3 regions of the Zhenhengia sp. genome follow, and region 2 is predicted to be linked to each of the others. Evidence: riboswitches for the same ligand, from Rfam matches in the RefSeq annotation. Region 2 holds a riboswitch; each other region holds the start of a gene.
The links. A riboswitch is a leader RNA that binds a small molecule or an ion and turns the genes downstream of it on or off. The one in region 2 is predicted to bind cobalamin.
Positions count from the first base shown of each region.

Region 1 (4,214 bases), on a different contig from region 2:
TTCAGTCACCAAGAGGCGAATGGCTAAGAGAATTTAGTAATGGTATTCATTCAGGATGGATGTATACAGTTAATGGAGCCCATCCACTTTATGGTTTAAGGCAGTATCCAGTTTATGAGGGAGATCATATTGTGTGGCATTATACAGATGATTATATGAAGGAAGAAGACTCAGAACATTGGGGAAGTAATACAGATGGCGGAAATGTAGTAGGGCAATCTGCAACAGTTACGCTAAGACCTGTAAAAGTCCAAGGAGGTACAGCTTACTTTACCTTTGAATTTAATCAGAAAACACAGTTTATCAATCAACTTCAAAGTAACGATAAAGAAGATAGCCTAGCACAAATTAAAGTGGAGTTACCAGATGAAGCAGTAGGTATAAGTCTAAAATTACCAAGTGAAGTTGTAGAAGCTTTAGGTCAAACACAGCATACTACGTTGCAGATTGTAACAGAGTGGGCAACCTTTACATTAGATGAAAAGGCACTTAAGCAAATGGTTAAAGAGGCAGATGAAAAGGCAATTGATTTTACGCTTAAACAATTGCATCAAAAGGATCTAAGCCAAGAAATTAAAGAACAAATAGGTGAGGGTACTATCTTGGTCTTTAACTTACAAACAGCTCAAAAAGATAGTTTAAGTTTAGGAGAAGAGAAGATAGAAGTTGCTGTGCCTTATAAGCTTAAGGATACGCAAGAACCTGAGTACTTGAAAGTATACTGGGTTACAGAAGATGAGCAGTTACAGCTTATAGAAGGTAGCCTTTATGATGAAGATACCAAGACAGTTCTATTTAGGACCAGTAAATGTGGCGAATTTATAGTCCTTTATAAAGAACCTAAGGAAGAAGGAGCACCAGTTTATCTCTTTACAGATATTGAGACAAGTTGGGCCAAAGAGTATATCGAATATCTTATGGCAAAAGGTCTGATTAAAGGAAAGACAGAAACGACTTTTGCACCAAATGATTGGATAACACGCGCTGAGTTTGTACAGATTTTAGCTCATATGAGTCAAGTTGATTTAAGCTTATATACAGAAAGCACTTTTCAAGATGTTCAAGATATAGATTGGTTTATGCCTGCTGTAGCATGGGCGAAGGTAATGGGGATTGTACAAGGAAGCGGTACTTGCTTCAACCCACAAGAGACCATTACACGTCAGGATATGGCAGTGATGCTCTATCGCTATATGAGCCAGGTACAACATTATACTTGGGACAACGCTACAAAGAGAGAGCTTTTTGCAGATGATAAGGTCATTAAAGCTTATGCAAGAGAAGCTGTTTATGCTATGAAAGCAGCTAATATTATAGATGGTAGAGAGCATGGCAACTTCGCGCCATTAGCTCAGGCAACACGTGCGGAGGTAGCAAAAATGATAGCACTTTTATTACAGAGTTTAGAAGAATAACAGCATTAAAAAAATTAAGGCTTATAAAACTTTAGAGAAAAAACTTAAAACGAGTAGCCTTGGTAAAAAGGCTACTCGTTTTAAGCATAAGAAAAGTATAAATATTGACATTAAATTAAAATAATTGTAATATGGAGAAATGTTATAGGTGCTATTTTACATAGCTTAATAGGGAAACAGTTGAGAGTACTGTACGGTCCCGCCGCTGTAAGGGGGAGAGCTTATCAGAAAGGCCACTTTTGAAAGAAGGGAAGGCGATAAGTTTGATGAACCTAAGTCAGAAGACCTGCCTATAATGAAACACCATTAACTCTACGATGGATGGAGGGTGTAATGAAAGCGCATTAAGTCTAAAAAGATTTAATGGGCTTGATTTGCACGCGTCTCCTAGAAATAGGAGATTTTTTTATGACTAAAAAACTATAGGAGTGAAGAAAATGAAGAAGTTAAGCTTAGTTTTAGCAGGGATTTTAATGTGTGCAAGTCTAGTAGGGTGTAGTCAGCCCAAAGGAAGTGTCGATGTAGAAACTCAAATTGAACAAGTACAAGAGCATGAGAACATTCAAGAGAGCAAATCTGTACAAGAAGAGCATGAAAAGGGTTATGAAAAACTTATTTTAGCTGAAACAGATACAACCGTAACTTTTGTAGATGGAGAAGGTAATGAGAAAACCCTTACTAAAAAACCAGAAAGAACGGTTGTGCTGTTAAATTCCATATTAGATTTATGGTATTTAGTAGGTGGTGAATCTGTTGCACGTGTAAGTGGTGAGTCTAATGTACCACCAGAAGCTATGAATATTACAGACTTAGGGTCTTTTAATAAAGTAAGTATTGAAGCCTTACTTGCATTAGAGCCAGATTTAGTCTTAATGCATACAACGAATAGTCAAACACAATTTGCAGATATACTTGATCAAAATGGTATTGAATGGGTAGTGATTGATGCCTCAACAAAAGCCTATAGTGCTTTCCAAAATAATGCTTATATTTTCAGTAAGATACTAGGAACAGAAGATTTATTTGAAGAGAAAGTCATGCCTGTAGTAGAAAAATGTGAAGGGATTATAGAAAGAGCCAAGGAAAATAAAGAGCATCCTTCAGTAGCAGTACTTTATTCGACAAGCAAAGAAATTAAAGTAGATACAGATGATTCCTCTATAGGTGAAATGACAAGCTTATTAGGTGTAGAGAATATTGTAAAACCTGAAGATATAGTAGTTGAAGGTGAAACAAGAGTAGCTTTTAGCTTTGAGAAATTGATTGAAGCGGACCCGGATTATATTCTTATTAGTACGATGGGAGATGTAGAAGGGGTGAAAGCAAAAATCGCAAAAGATTTAGAGAGCAATCCAGCTTGGAATGCTTTAACAGCCGTACAAAATGATGAAGTACATTACTTACCAAAAGATTTATTTGTATACAAACCAAATGCGCGCTATGATGAAGCTTTTGCTTATTTGGAAGAGATTTTTTTGAGAAAGAAGCCAAATAATGAAAACGGATTTTAGAGATACACCTAGATACAAGGGAATGGTCCTAATAGGACTTATACTATTTGTCATTGTAAGTTTATTTATAAGTATTGGATTGGGTGCTTATAAAGTAGGGCCTATGGATATTATAAAGGCTATTTTTGTAGAGAAAAGTGGTATGAACCATAATATTATTTATAACATACGCTTACCAAGAACTTTTGTAGCTGGGTTAGTAGGGGTATGCCTAGCATTAGCAGGCGCTATTTTGCAAGGGATCATGAGAAATTCACTGGCTTCTCCAAGTACTATTGGGATTACATCAGGAGCAGGACTTATGTCTGTTATTTGCTTAGTTTTATTCCCACAATATGAGTATTTAGTGACGCCAGCAGCCTTTGTTGGAGCGGTACTCACAACGGTACTTATCTTTATACTCTCTTGGAAGGATGGGATTAATCCGCTTCGTATGGTGCTGGCAGGGCTAGCCGTTTCTTCTTTATTAAATGCTTTAGTAGATCTTATTTTGATTTTTTTTCCTGATAGGGTGCACAACACCTTAGGTTTTTCTATCGGGAGCTTATCGGTTAAGGCTTGGAATGACTTTAATAGGATTTGGCCCTATGCCTTAATTGGTTTTATAGTGGCTATGATACTCTCTAAAAAGCTTAATATCTTACTATTAGGTGATGAGATAGCAGGAAGTTTAGGTGTAAATGTGGAGAGGCTACGCGTTATTCTTATTTTATTAACTTCTCTTTTGGCTGCCAGTGCAGTAAGTGTAGTGGGGCTCATTAGTTTTGTGGGCTTAATTGTACCACATATTTCTAGAATTTTGATTGGGTCTGATTATAAATATTTATTACCAGCAAGTGCCTTAACAGGAGCGGGGGTACTTATGCTTTGTGACACTATAGGAAGAGTAGTTGCTGAGCCTATGGAAATTCCAGTTGGAATTATTATGGCAATAGTTGGTGTACCATTTTTCTTATACTTATTAAGAGGAGGGATTAAGAGTGCTAGAAAGTAGAAAGCTTACTTTAGGTTATGAACAGCATATGGTAATCAAAGATCTCTCTTTTTGTATTAAGCCACACACCATTACTACTATTATTGGGCCTAATGGATGTGGTAAATCCACTTTGCTTAAGGCTTTGAGCAAGAATAAGAAAATTGCTTCAGGGGATATTTTTATAGATAACCAATCTATTCATAGCTACTCCCATAAGACACTTGCAAAAAAGTTAGCGATTCTGCCTCAGTCACCTCTTGTGCCAGATGATTTTCTCGTACGAGACCTTGTAAGTTATGGAAGAAATCCTTA
Region 1 is NZ_JBKVCH010000007.1:131,342-135,555, forward strand. Features, by position in the region: gene ACLTBU_RS09650 (S-layer homology domain-containing protein) at 1-1,415, shown strand, start outside; cobalamin riboswitch at 1,545-1,724, shown strand; gene ACLTBU_RS09655 (ABC transporter substrate-binding protein) at 1,853-2,926, shown strand; gene ACLTBU_RS09660 (FecCD family ABC transporter permease) at 2,910-3,920, shown strand; gene ACLTBU_RS09665 (ABC transporter ATP-binding protein) at 3,907-4,214, shown strand, end outside.
Region 1: linked by a shared signal. The riboswitch ahead of ACLTBU_RS09655 (ABC transporter substrate-binding protein) and the one ahead of ACLTBU_RS15520 (cobyric acid synthase) in region 2 are both predicted to bind cobalamin.

Region 2 (4,214 bases):
GCAGGTAGCTGTATAAAATCAAGGGGTTAGGCCATACTTTAGAAAAAATATAAGGAGGTTAGTATGAATCAAGTTACTTTATTAGGCAATTTAACAAAGGATCCTGAACTAAAAAAATCTAAGGATACAGATGTTTCTTACACACAGTTTACTCTAGCAGTACATGAACGTACGAGTAGAAAAGAGAAGAAAACGTATTTTATCGAGGTTGTAGCTTTTCATAAGCAGGCTGTTTTAATTACTCGTAGTGTTACAAAAGGTCAACAGATCTTAGTGCAAGGCAAAATCGTAACAGATTCCTATATAAATAAAGAAGGTGAAAAGGTTTATACAACAAAAGTAGTACTAGAAGATTTTTCTCTTACAGGACGTAAGCCAGTACAGAAAGAAGCAAGTGAAGAAGCTGTTTCATAACTTTTTTAGAAGAGTATAAAGTAGAAGTTGCAGGAAATACTAACGGTAGTAAGCATTATTAAAAAGGAGATGAACAAATGAAAAAGTACGTATGTGTCATTTGTGGTTATATTCATGAAGGTGACATGCCACCGGATGAATGTCCAATTTGTAAAGCACCTGCTAGTAAATTTAACCTAATGGATGATCAGCTCACATGGGCAGATGAACATCGTATTGGCGTAGCAGATGGTGTAGATCCAGAAATTATTGAAGCCTTAAGAGCTAATTTCTTAGGTGAATGTAGTGAAGTAGGAATGTACTTAGCTATGAGTCGTCAAGCAGATAGAGAAGGCTACCCAGAGGTGGCAGAAGCTTATAAGCGTATTGCTTATGAGGAAGCAGACCATGCAGCTAAATTTGCAGAACTTTTAGGTGAAGTTGTTAAAGCAGATACCAAAGCAAACTTGCAAGTACGTGTAGATGCAGAGTTTGGTGCATGTGAGGGTAAGAAGAAACTTGCTACACTTGCTAAACAGCAAAACTTAGATGCTATTCATGATACCGTGCATGAAATGGCTAAAGATGAAGCAAGACATGGTTGTGCCTTTAAAGGCTTACTAGATAGGTATTTTAGCTAGGAGGACATAAGATGACAAAAGTACATTGTAGTGTAACAAATTGTTCTTATAATAATGATCGCGTATGCTATGCTCAGCGTGTGGCTATTGGTGGGCAAGGAGCAGTAGAAGATGAAGCAACTTGCTGCGGCACTTTTTTAAACCAAGATGTGTATAGTAACTTAGCAGAGCACACAGAATATAAATCCCCTTGTTTAAGTGTAACCTGCAGTGTTGCAACTTGCACCTATCATGCAGACCATCAATGTACACTTAATAGTATTGATGTAGATGGTTCAGGTCATGCTGCTATTTATATAGAAACATGCTGTTCAAGCTTTAAACCTCAATAAGTAATCCCCGAAAAGTTATTAAGATAATGGTAAACTTTTCGGGGATTTTTATATTTTATTCATAGATTGCGCGTAAGCTAGCATTAAAGCGCGGACTATTGAATATATATGAAGGGAAGTTATGTACAAATGAAAGATAAAATAACTTTGAAAGAAGCTTGTAGTATTCCTAATCTTTTATGCTATGTAAGAATATTACTTATCCCACTTTTTATATGGTGTTATATGACAGCAGTAAGACCCGAAGATTATTATAGAGCAGCAGGTATTATTATTGCATCTGGATTGACAGATTTTCTAGATGGCTTTATTGCAAGGAAATTTAATCAAGTTACAGAACTTGGCAAGGTTATTGATCCTATCGCAGATAAATTGACCCAAGCAGCTATTGCATTTGTGCTAGTGTTTCGATTTGAGTGGATGTGGATGTTACTTATAGTATTTGTTATTAAAGAAATTACAATGGCTATTAGCTGTCTGGTGCTTTTAAGAGAAGGTAAAAAGCTAGATGGTGCTCTGTGGTATGGTAAAGTGTGTACAGCAGTATTTTATTTTACCATGATTATTCTTATTGCCATTCCATCTCTAAACCTTACCAGTGTAAATATTTTTATAGCAGTGGCCACAATCATGCTTCTATTTGCCTTTTTAATGTATATGCTTATCTTTATTCATATGAAGAAACAGTAGTACATACTTGACAATTCATACAACTTATGTCATGATAAGGCACGACAATCGAAAACAGACAAGAATATAAGGTGCTTTTAAAAAGCTTAATAGGGAAAGTTAAAAGCTGCAGCCCCCGCTACTGTTGATAGGGACAAAGGTGAAAGATGCCACTGTAACAAAGTTATGGTAAGGCTCACCGGAGGATGAACTATTAGCCAGGAGACCTGCCTTATAGGATAAACGTATTCTTTCGGTGGGAAAGACGTATGGGTAAAATGAGGCACAAATCTGTACGTATATTTTCAGTTAGCAAGGAGGATACTTGCTAACTTTTTTTATTGTAGCCATTTATAAGGAGGTTTTTATGAGAAAGCCTAATTTAATGTTTCAAGGAACAGCATCTTCAGTAGGTAAGAGTGTACTTGTTGCAGGATTATGCCGTATTTTATACGAAGAAGGGCATAAGGTAGCACCTTTTAAATCTCAGAATATGAGTTTAAACTCTTTTATTACAGAAGATGGGAAGGAAATGGGAAGAGCTCAAGTTATGCAGGCAGAAGCTGCAGGTGTTAAGCCTTCTGTTTTGATGAATCCGGTACTTATTAAGCCCACAGGTGAAATGAAAGCACAATATATTATTGAGGGCGAAGTGTACAAGGATATGACAGCCATGGATTATCATCAGTTTAAACCTAAGCTCAAACATAAAGTCAAAGAAGTCTATGAAAAGCTTGAAGCTTCCTTTGATACGATTATTTTAGAAGGAGCAGGTAGTCCGGCAGAAATCAATTTAAGAGAAGGCGATATTGTTAATATGGGAATGGCAGAGCTAGTAGATGCACCAGTTATTCTTATTGGCGATATTGATCGAGGTGGAGTATTCGCATCATTAGCAGGAACCCTGTTACTTCTTTCAGAGGAAGAACGGGCGCGCGTTAAAGGTGTGGTTATCAATAAGTTCCGCGGAGATGTAGAGATTTTAAAACCAGGACTTAAAATGCTAGAGGATATTATTAAAATACCCGTATTAGGGGTGGTGCCATATTTTAAGCTAGCACTTGATGATGAAGATAGTGTAAGTGATATTTTTTATGCACAAAAAGCAAAAAATGAAAATGATTTAGTTATTAAAATCATTCGCCTGCCGTATATGTCTAACTTTACAGATTTTAATATTCTGTATTCATTAGATGGTGTCCATGTAAGTTATGCACATGCTAAAGAAGAATTAAAAGAAGCTGATCTTGTTATTATACCAGGTTCTAAAAATACCATTAAGGATCTTAATTATTTGAAACAGAATGGCTATGACGAATGCTTGCAGGAACTTAAAGAAGCAGGAGTGGCTATCTTTGGTATATGTGGAGGCTATCAGATGCTAGGACGTATGCTCTATAATCCGTATTATATTGAAAATAATATTGAGCATATGGAAGGACTTAATCTATTAGAAATCGATACACAGTTTGAATGTGAAAAGACAACAACACAAGTAAGTGGATGTATTGTAAATAAAACAGGTTTACTTAAAAACTGTAAAGATACTTATATAGAAGGCTATGAAATCCATATGGGACAGACTATTTGGCAAGGTGAAGGCGTGGTGCCTTTTGTAGAAATTCAGACTTGTTTAGGTGAGAAAGCTTCTAGAATAGAAGGTTATAAAGCAAGAGAGGCAGATGTTTATGGGACTTATATACATGGTATCTTTGATCAAGTGCATTTTACACTAGCTTTTCTTAAGGAATTGGCTCAAAAAAGAGGAAAAATGGAAGGGCCTATTAAAATTAGGAATGGTTACGAAGAGGATTATGCACGTTTTAAAGATCATGAGTACACCAAGCTTGCTAATATTTTAAGAGACCATCTTGACTTAGAAGCTATTAAACATATTTTATATGAAAATGAGTAGATAATGGAGGAAAAACATGAAGAAATTTTTAAAACAACTTACATTACTTGGCCTAGCAGGCGCTATGCTATTTGGGACAGTAGGATGTAGCCAACAACCAAAAGAAGTAACAGGAGAAGAAAGTGCGCAGGGACAAACTGAGCAGGTGGAAAAGGCTTTCCCCGTTACGATTACAGATTCTACAGGTACAGAAATTACTATGACACAAGCACCTGAACGTATTGTTTCTTTAGCACCAAGTACAACAGAGATTTTAGGTGCATT
Region 2 is NZ_JBKVCH010000018.1:25,343-29,556, forward strand. Features, by position in the region: gene ACLTBU_RS15500 (single-stranded DNA-binding protein) at 64-414, shown strand; gene ACLTBU_RS15505 (NADH peroxidase) at 492-1,034, shown strand; gene ACLTBU_RS15510 (DUF1540 domain-containing protein) at 1,046-1,366, shown strand; gene ACLTBU_RS15515 (CDP-alcohol phosphatidyltransferase family protein) at 1,496-2,056, shown strand; cobalamin riboswitch at 2,109-2,285, shown strand; gene ACLTBU_RS15520 (cobyric acid synthase) at 2,403-3,950, shown strand; gene ACLTBU_RS15525 (ABC transporter substrate-binding protein) at 3,967-4,214, shown strand, end outside.

Region 3 (4,214 bases), on a different contig from region 2:
CTCCGCGTTTTTTACAAGAAATAAAGGAGAAAAGCTAATAATTACAACAAGTACAATAAGTAAGATATTCATTTTTTTCTCAGACATCATTAATCCTCCTTTGAAAGTCTGCCTAAACTGATAAGACCTTCTTGGCTATATTTTTTTAGAGCATTAATTACAACAACAGTTAAAAGGCCTTCGCTGATAGCTAGTGGTATTTGAGTCATAGCAAAAATTCCGAGGAACTTAAGAAGTGATTCCATAAAGCCGCCAGTTTGGGCTGGAAAGGCGAGGGCGAGCTGAATAGATGTCATAACATATGTAAGAAGATCTCCTAACATAGCAGCTAAAAAGATAGCAAACCACTCAGGCATTTTAGTTTTACGAAGTAATTTATAGATAAAATAAGCTGCAAAAGGGCCTACGATTGCCATAGAAAATACATTAGCGCCTAATGTAGTAATACCACCATGGGCCAAAAGTAGCGCTTGAAACAATAAGACAATACCACCAATAACTACCATTACAGTAGGTCCAAACAGAATAGCACCGAGGCCTACACCTGTAGCGTGGGAACAGCTTCCTGTTACAGAAGGAACTTTTAGTGCTGACAGTACAAAGGCAAAGGCACCAGCCATAGCAAGCACGAGTTTAGTTTTAGAGTCTTCTTGAAGTGTTTTTTTCATAGAAATAATACCTGCTATGAAAAATGGTAGGCATAAAATTCCCCAGCCAATACTCCAGCCTACAGGAAGGAAACCTTCCATAATATGCATAGCCTGTGTATTCATAGTGACTAATCCTGCTACAAAGCAAAATACTCCAAAAATTGGTAACTTTCTTTTCATGATTACATCTCCCTTTTATGATAAATTTTAAAATGAATTGACGCAGTCTAAGGCATGATTTACAAAGAGTTTTTGAATTTCTTTATCTTCACCAAGGCCTTGTAACAAGATTTTAGACTGAATTCCATGTTGTGATAGGATAATCTTCCAAGAATCTTCTTCGTCTCCAGCCATATCGTTGATGGCATGGTCACCTGCCACAAGCATAAAAGGTGCGAGGTAAACCTGAGTTATACTGTCTTTTTGAAGTTTATAAAGTACTTCATCAAGTGTAGGATAGCCTTCCACAGTGCCTACATAAATAGGCGCGCCTAAATGATGGAACATATATTCCAGAGCGCAGTAGGCGGAAAAGGACTCATGGTAAGTACCATGCCCCATAAAGACTACACCTTCATGTTCTTTAAGTTTAGGCAAGCTGTTTAAAGTAGCAGAAACAGCGGCTTTGTAATCATCAATAGTCGTTAAAAGAGGTCTACCAAAATGGAGTTTTTTAAACTTCGCCTTAAAAGGTTCAATCTGCCTTTTAAGTTTGTCATACTCTTCTCCACAAATAATATGTAGAGATTGAATCAGCACCTCATCATAACCAGCTTCATAGATTTTCTGTAGGGCCTGGGAAGCATTATCAATATATAAACCGTCCCTAGAAGCAAGCTTGCGAATAATCATTTGTGAGGTGTAGGCCCTAAAGAAATCATAATCTTTAAAGGTTTTATGGAGTAGATTTTCGCAAGGTTCGATTGTTTTTTTTCGTGTGTCTTCATAGCTCGTGCCGAAGCTCACAACAAGTAAAGCTTTTTTTGACATAATCAGTCTCCTTCTTTGTTGAGTTTTAAATCGCAAGAAGGAAGGCAATAAAAAAAGCTCCCCCGAAGGAGAGCTTATGTATATTTGTGCATAACAAAAAAAGCACAAAATACATATTACCTCCTTTCCCACCGAAAGGGTAATTCTCATTTTAGGTAGGTCTCCTGGCTGACGTATCATCCCTCTTATTCACCTTCCCATACAAAAAGTACAGTGGTTAAGGTAAGCCTTACGAATAAGAAGTCCTCGTCTACAGTAGCGGGGGCTGCAGTGTATCACACGTTTCCCTATTAAGCTAAAGTAGCGCCTAAAATGTCTTTGCTTAAATATATGATGTTATTCGATTGAATATGTCCAGTATAGCGAAAAAAATGTTGAAAAACTAGTCCTAATTATTCGAGAATCATTTTATCCTTAATTTTAATGTCCCAAGTTCCAACGCTTCCAGAAGTCATAAGAGAACCAAGTCTAAAATCATCATTTAATTTATCCCCTTTTTCTACATCATCGTAGAATTGTTTATCAACAGGGATAGCAATCTCCACTTTATTCATAGAATCTTTAATATGGTCATTAATATCAAGGCTTAAGTGAGACTGTTTTACTTCAATAACAACAACGTAGCGAGGACCATTGTCAGTATTATAAAGTCTAGAGATTTCACGGTCAGAAAGGGATTTGCCACAGCCAACTAAAGTAAAGAGAGAAAAGAGGCTGATAGAGGCAATAAGAAAAGCTTTTTTCATATGAGTAGCTCCTATCTTAATTAGTTTAGATAATCCTATTATAGCATATTGACTAGGTGACTATAAAACTCTATAATGAATCAAATATTAAAAATATTTTAGCATACAAATAAAAGGAGTACATGTTCGTGACGTATCATATAACAGAAATGAAAGAGACAGATTGGTTAGGTGTAGCAGATATTTATAAGCAAGGTATTGATACAAAAATCTCTACTTTCCAAACAGAAGTCCCTACTTATAAAGTGTGGGATGAAGGACATATTCAAAGCTGCAGATTTGTAGCCAAGGAAGAAGATAAAGTAGTGGGATTTGTAGCTATAAGCCAATCCTTTGAGCGCTATGTCTATAGAGGAGTAGTAGAACTTAGTATTTATATTCATAAGGACTACAAAGGTAAGGGCATAGCTTCTGCTTTACTTGAAAAACTTATTATGGAATCCGAGAAAGAAGGATTTTGGACACTTGAATCTCTGATTATTAGAGAAAATGAAGCAAGTATAGCCTTACATAAGAAATGCGGCTTTAGAGAAGTAGGTTACAGAGAAAGATTCGGACAGATGGATAACGGCAAATGGCATGATGTAGTGATTATGGAAAGAAGAATTGCAAATTAAAGAATAGATTTAGGGAGAGGGAAAAATGGAGAAGAAGGTACAGGGTACAATTTACTATGTAGATAGTCACAAGGGAAGTGACAACAATCAGGGTACAAGTGTAGATAGGCCGTGGCAGACATTAGAACCTATCAATGCACAATCCTTTAAGCCGGGAGATAAAATTTTATTTGAAGCACATGGCACATGGTGCGGTGGACTGAAGGTGCGAGGTAGTGGACAAGTAGGGGCACCTATTGTAATAGATAACTATACTTATGAAGGGGGTAAATTACAGGTAGGTGTGCCGCAGGTAAGACCACTGATAAAAGGAGCGGGTAAGGTCCTTTATACTCTATGGCTTCATAATGTAAGCTTTTGGGAAGTGAATCATTTAGAAATCACTAACAAGGGAGAAGAGCCTTTAGCGGGGCGAACTGGCGTTATGGTAAGCGGAGATGATGATTTTGATCAAGCAGACGGAAATGCTTTGGAGCACCTTTATCTTAATCATCTCTATGTACATGATGTAAATGGTGATGCAACGACTAAAGATGGACATAACGGAGGTATCTACTATAATATTTTTGCTACAGATCAGGATAGGCCTATTAAGTTTAAAGACGTACGCGTTCAAAATTGCTATGTTAAAGATGTAGCCAGAACAGGAATATCTGTAGGCTCTACAAGGTGCCTAGGACTAAGTAGTAATTTAAGTCATCACACACCAGAAGAATTGAAGCAATATATGCATGAAGAAGTACTCATTAGAAATAACTATGTAGAGCGTTCAGGTGGGGATGCTATTGTTCCTCAATATTGTTATGAACCACTTATTGAGCACAATGTATCTCAAGAAGCAAGTATTGGAACACAGTCAGATCCTAATCTTATGTATAATGCAGCTATATGGCCATGGCAGTGCTATAGAGCTTTATTCCAGTATAATGAAGCTTTTGGAACCTATCTTAATGGAGATGGACAGGCTTATGACTGTGACTTCTCATGGGGAACCACTTATCAGTACAATTATAGCCATGACAATGAAGGTGGCTTTATGCTTGTATGCCAAGACAATACCATTGATTCAGTGGTGAGGTATAATATTAGCCAAAATGATAGACGCTGTTTATTTATGACTTCCAATAAAGAACCTGCCTATATTTATAACAATACATTTTACATAGGAGAACACTTAGATACAAAGATTTTCTCCAATGACCATGGACCTA
Region 3 is NZ_JBKVCH010000011.1:82,960-87,173, forward strand. Features, by position in the region: gene ACLTBU_RS12465 (energy-coupling factor ABC transporter substrate-binding protein) at 1-87, opposite strand, end outside; gene ACLTBU_RS12470 (energy-coupling factor ABC transporter permease) at 90-830, opposite strand; gene ACLTBU_RS12475 (sirohydrochlorin cobaltochelatase) at 858-1,640, opposite strand; cobalamin riboswitch at 1,777-1,966, opposite strand; gene ACLTBU_RS12480 (hypothetical protein) at 2,033-2,386, opposite strand; gene ACLTBU_RS12485 (GNAT family N-acetyltransferase) at 2,515-3,003, shown strand; gene ACLTBU_RS12490 (hypothetical protein) at 3,029-4,214, shown strand, end outside.
Region 3: linked by a shared signal. The riboswitch ahead of ACLTBU_RS12475 (sirohydrochlorin cobaltochelatase) and the one ahead of ACLTBU_RS15520 (cobyric acid synthase) in region 2 are both predicted to bind cobalamin.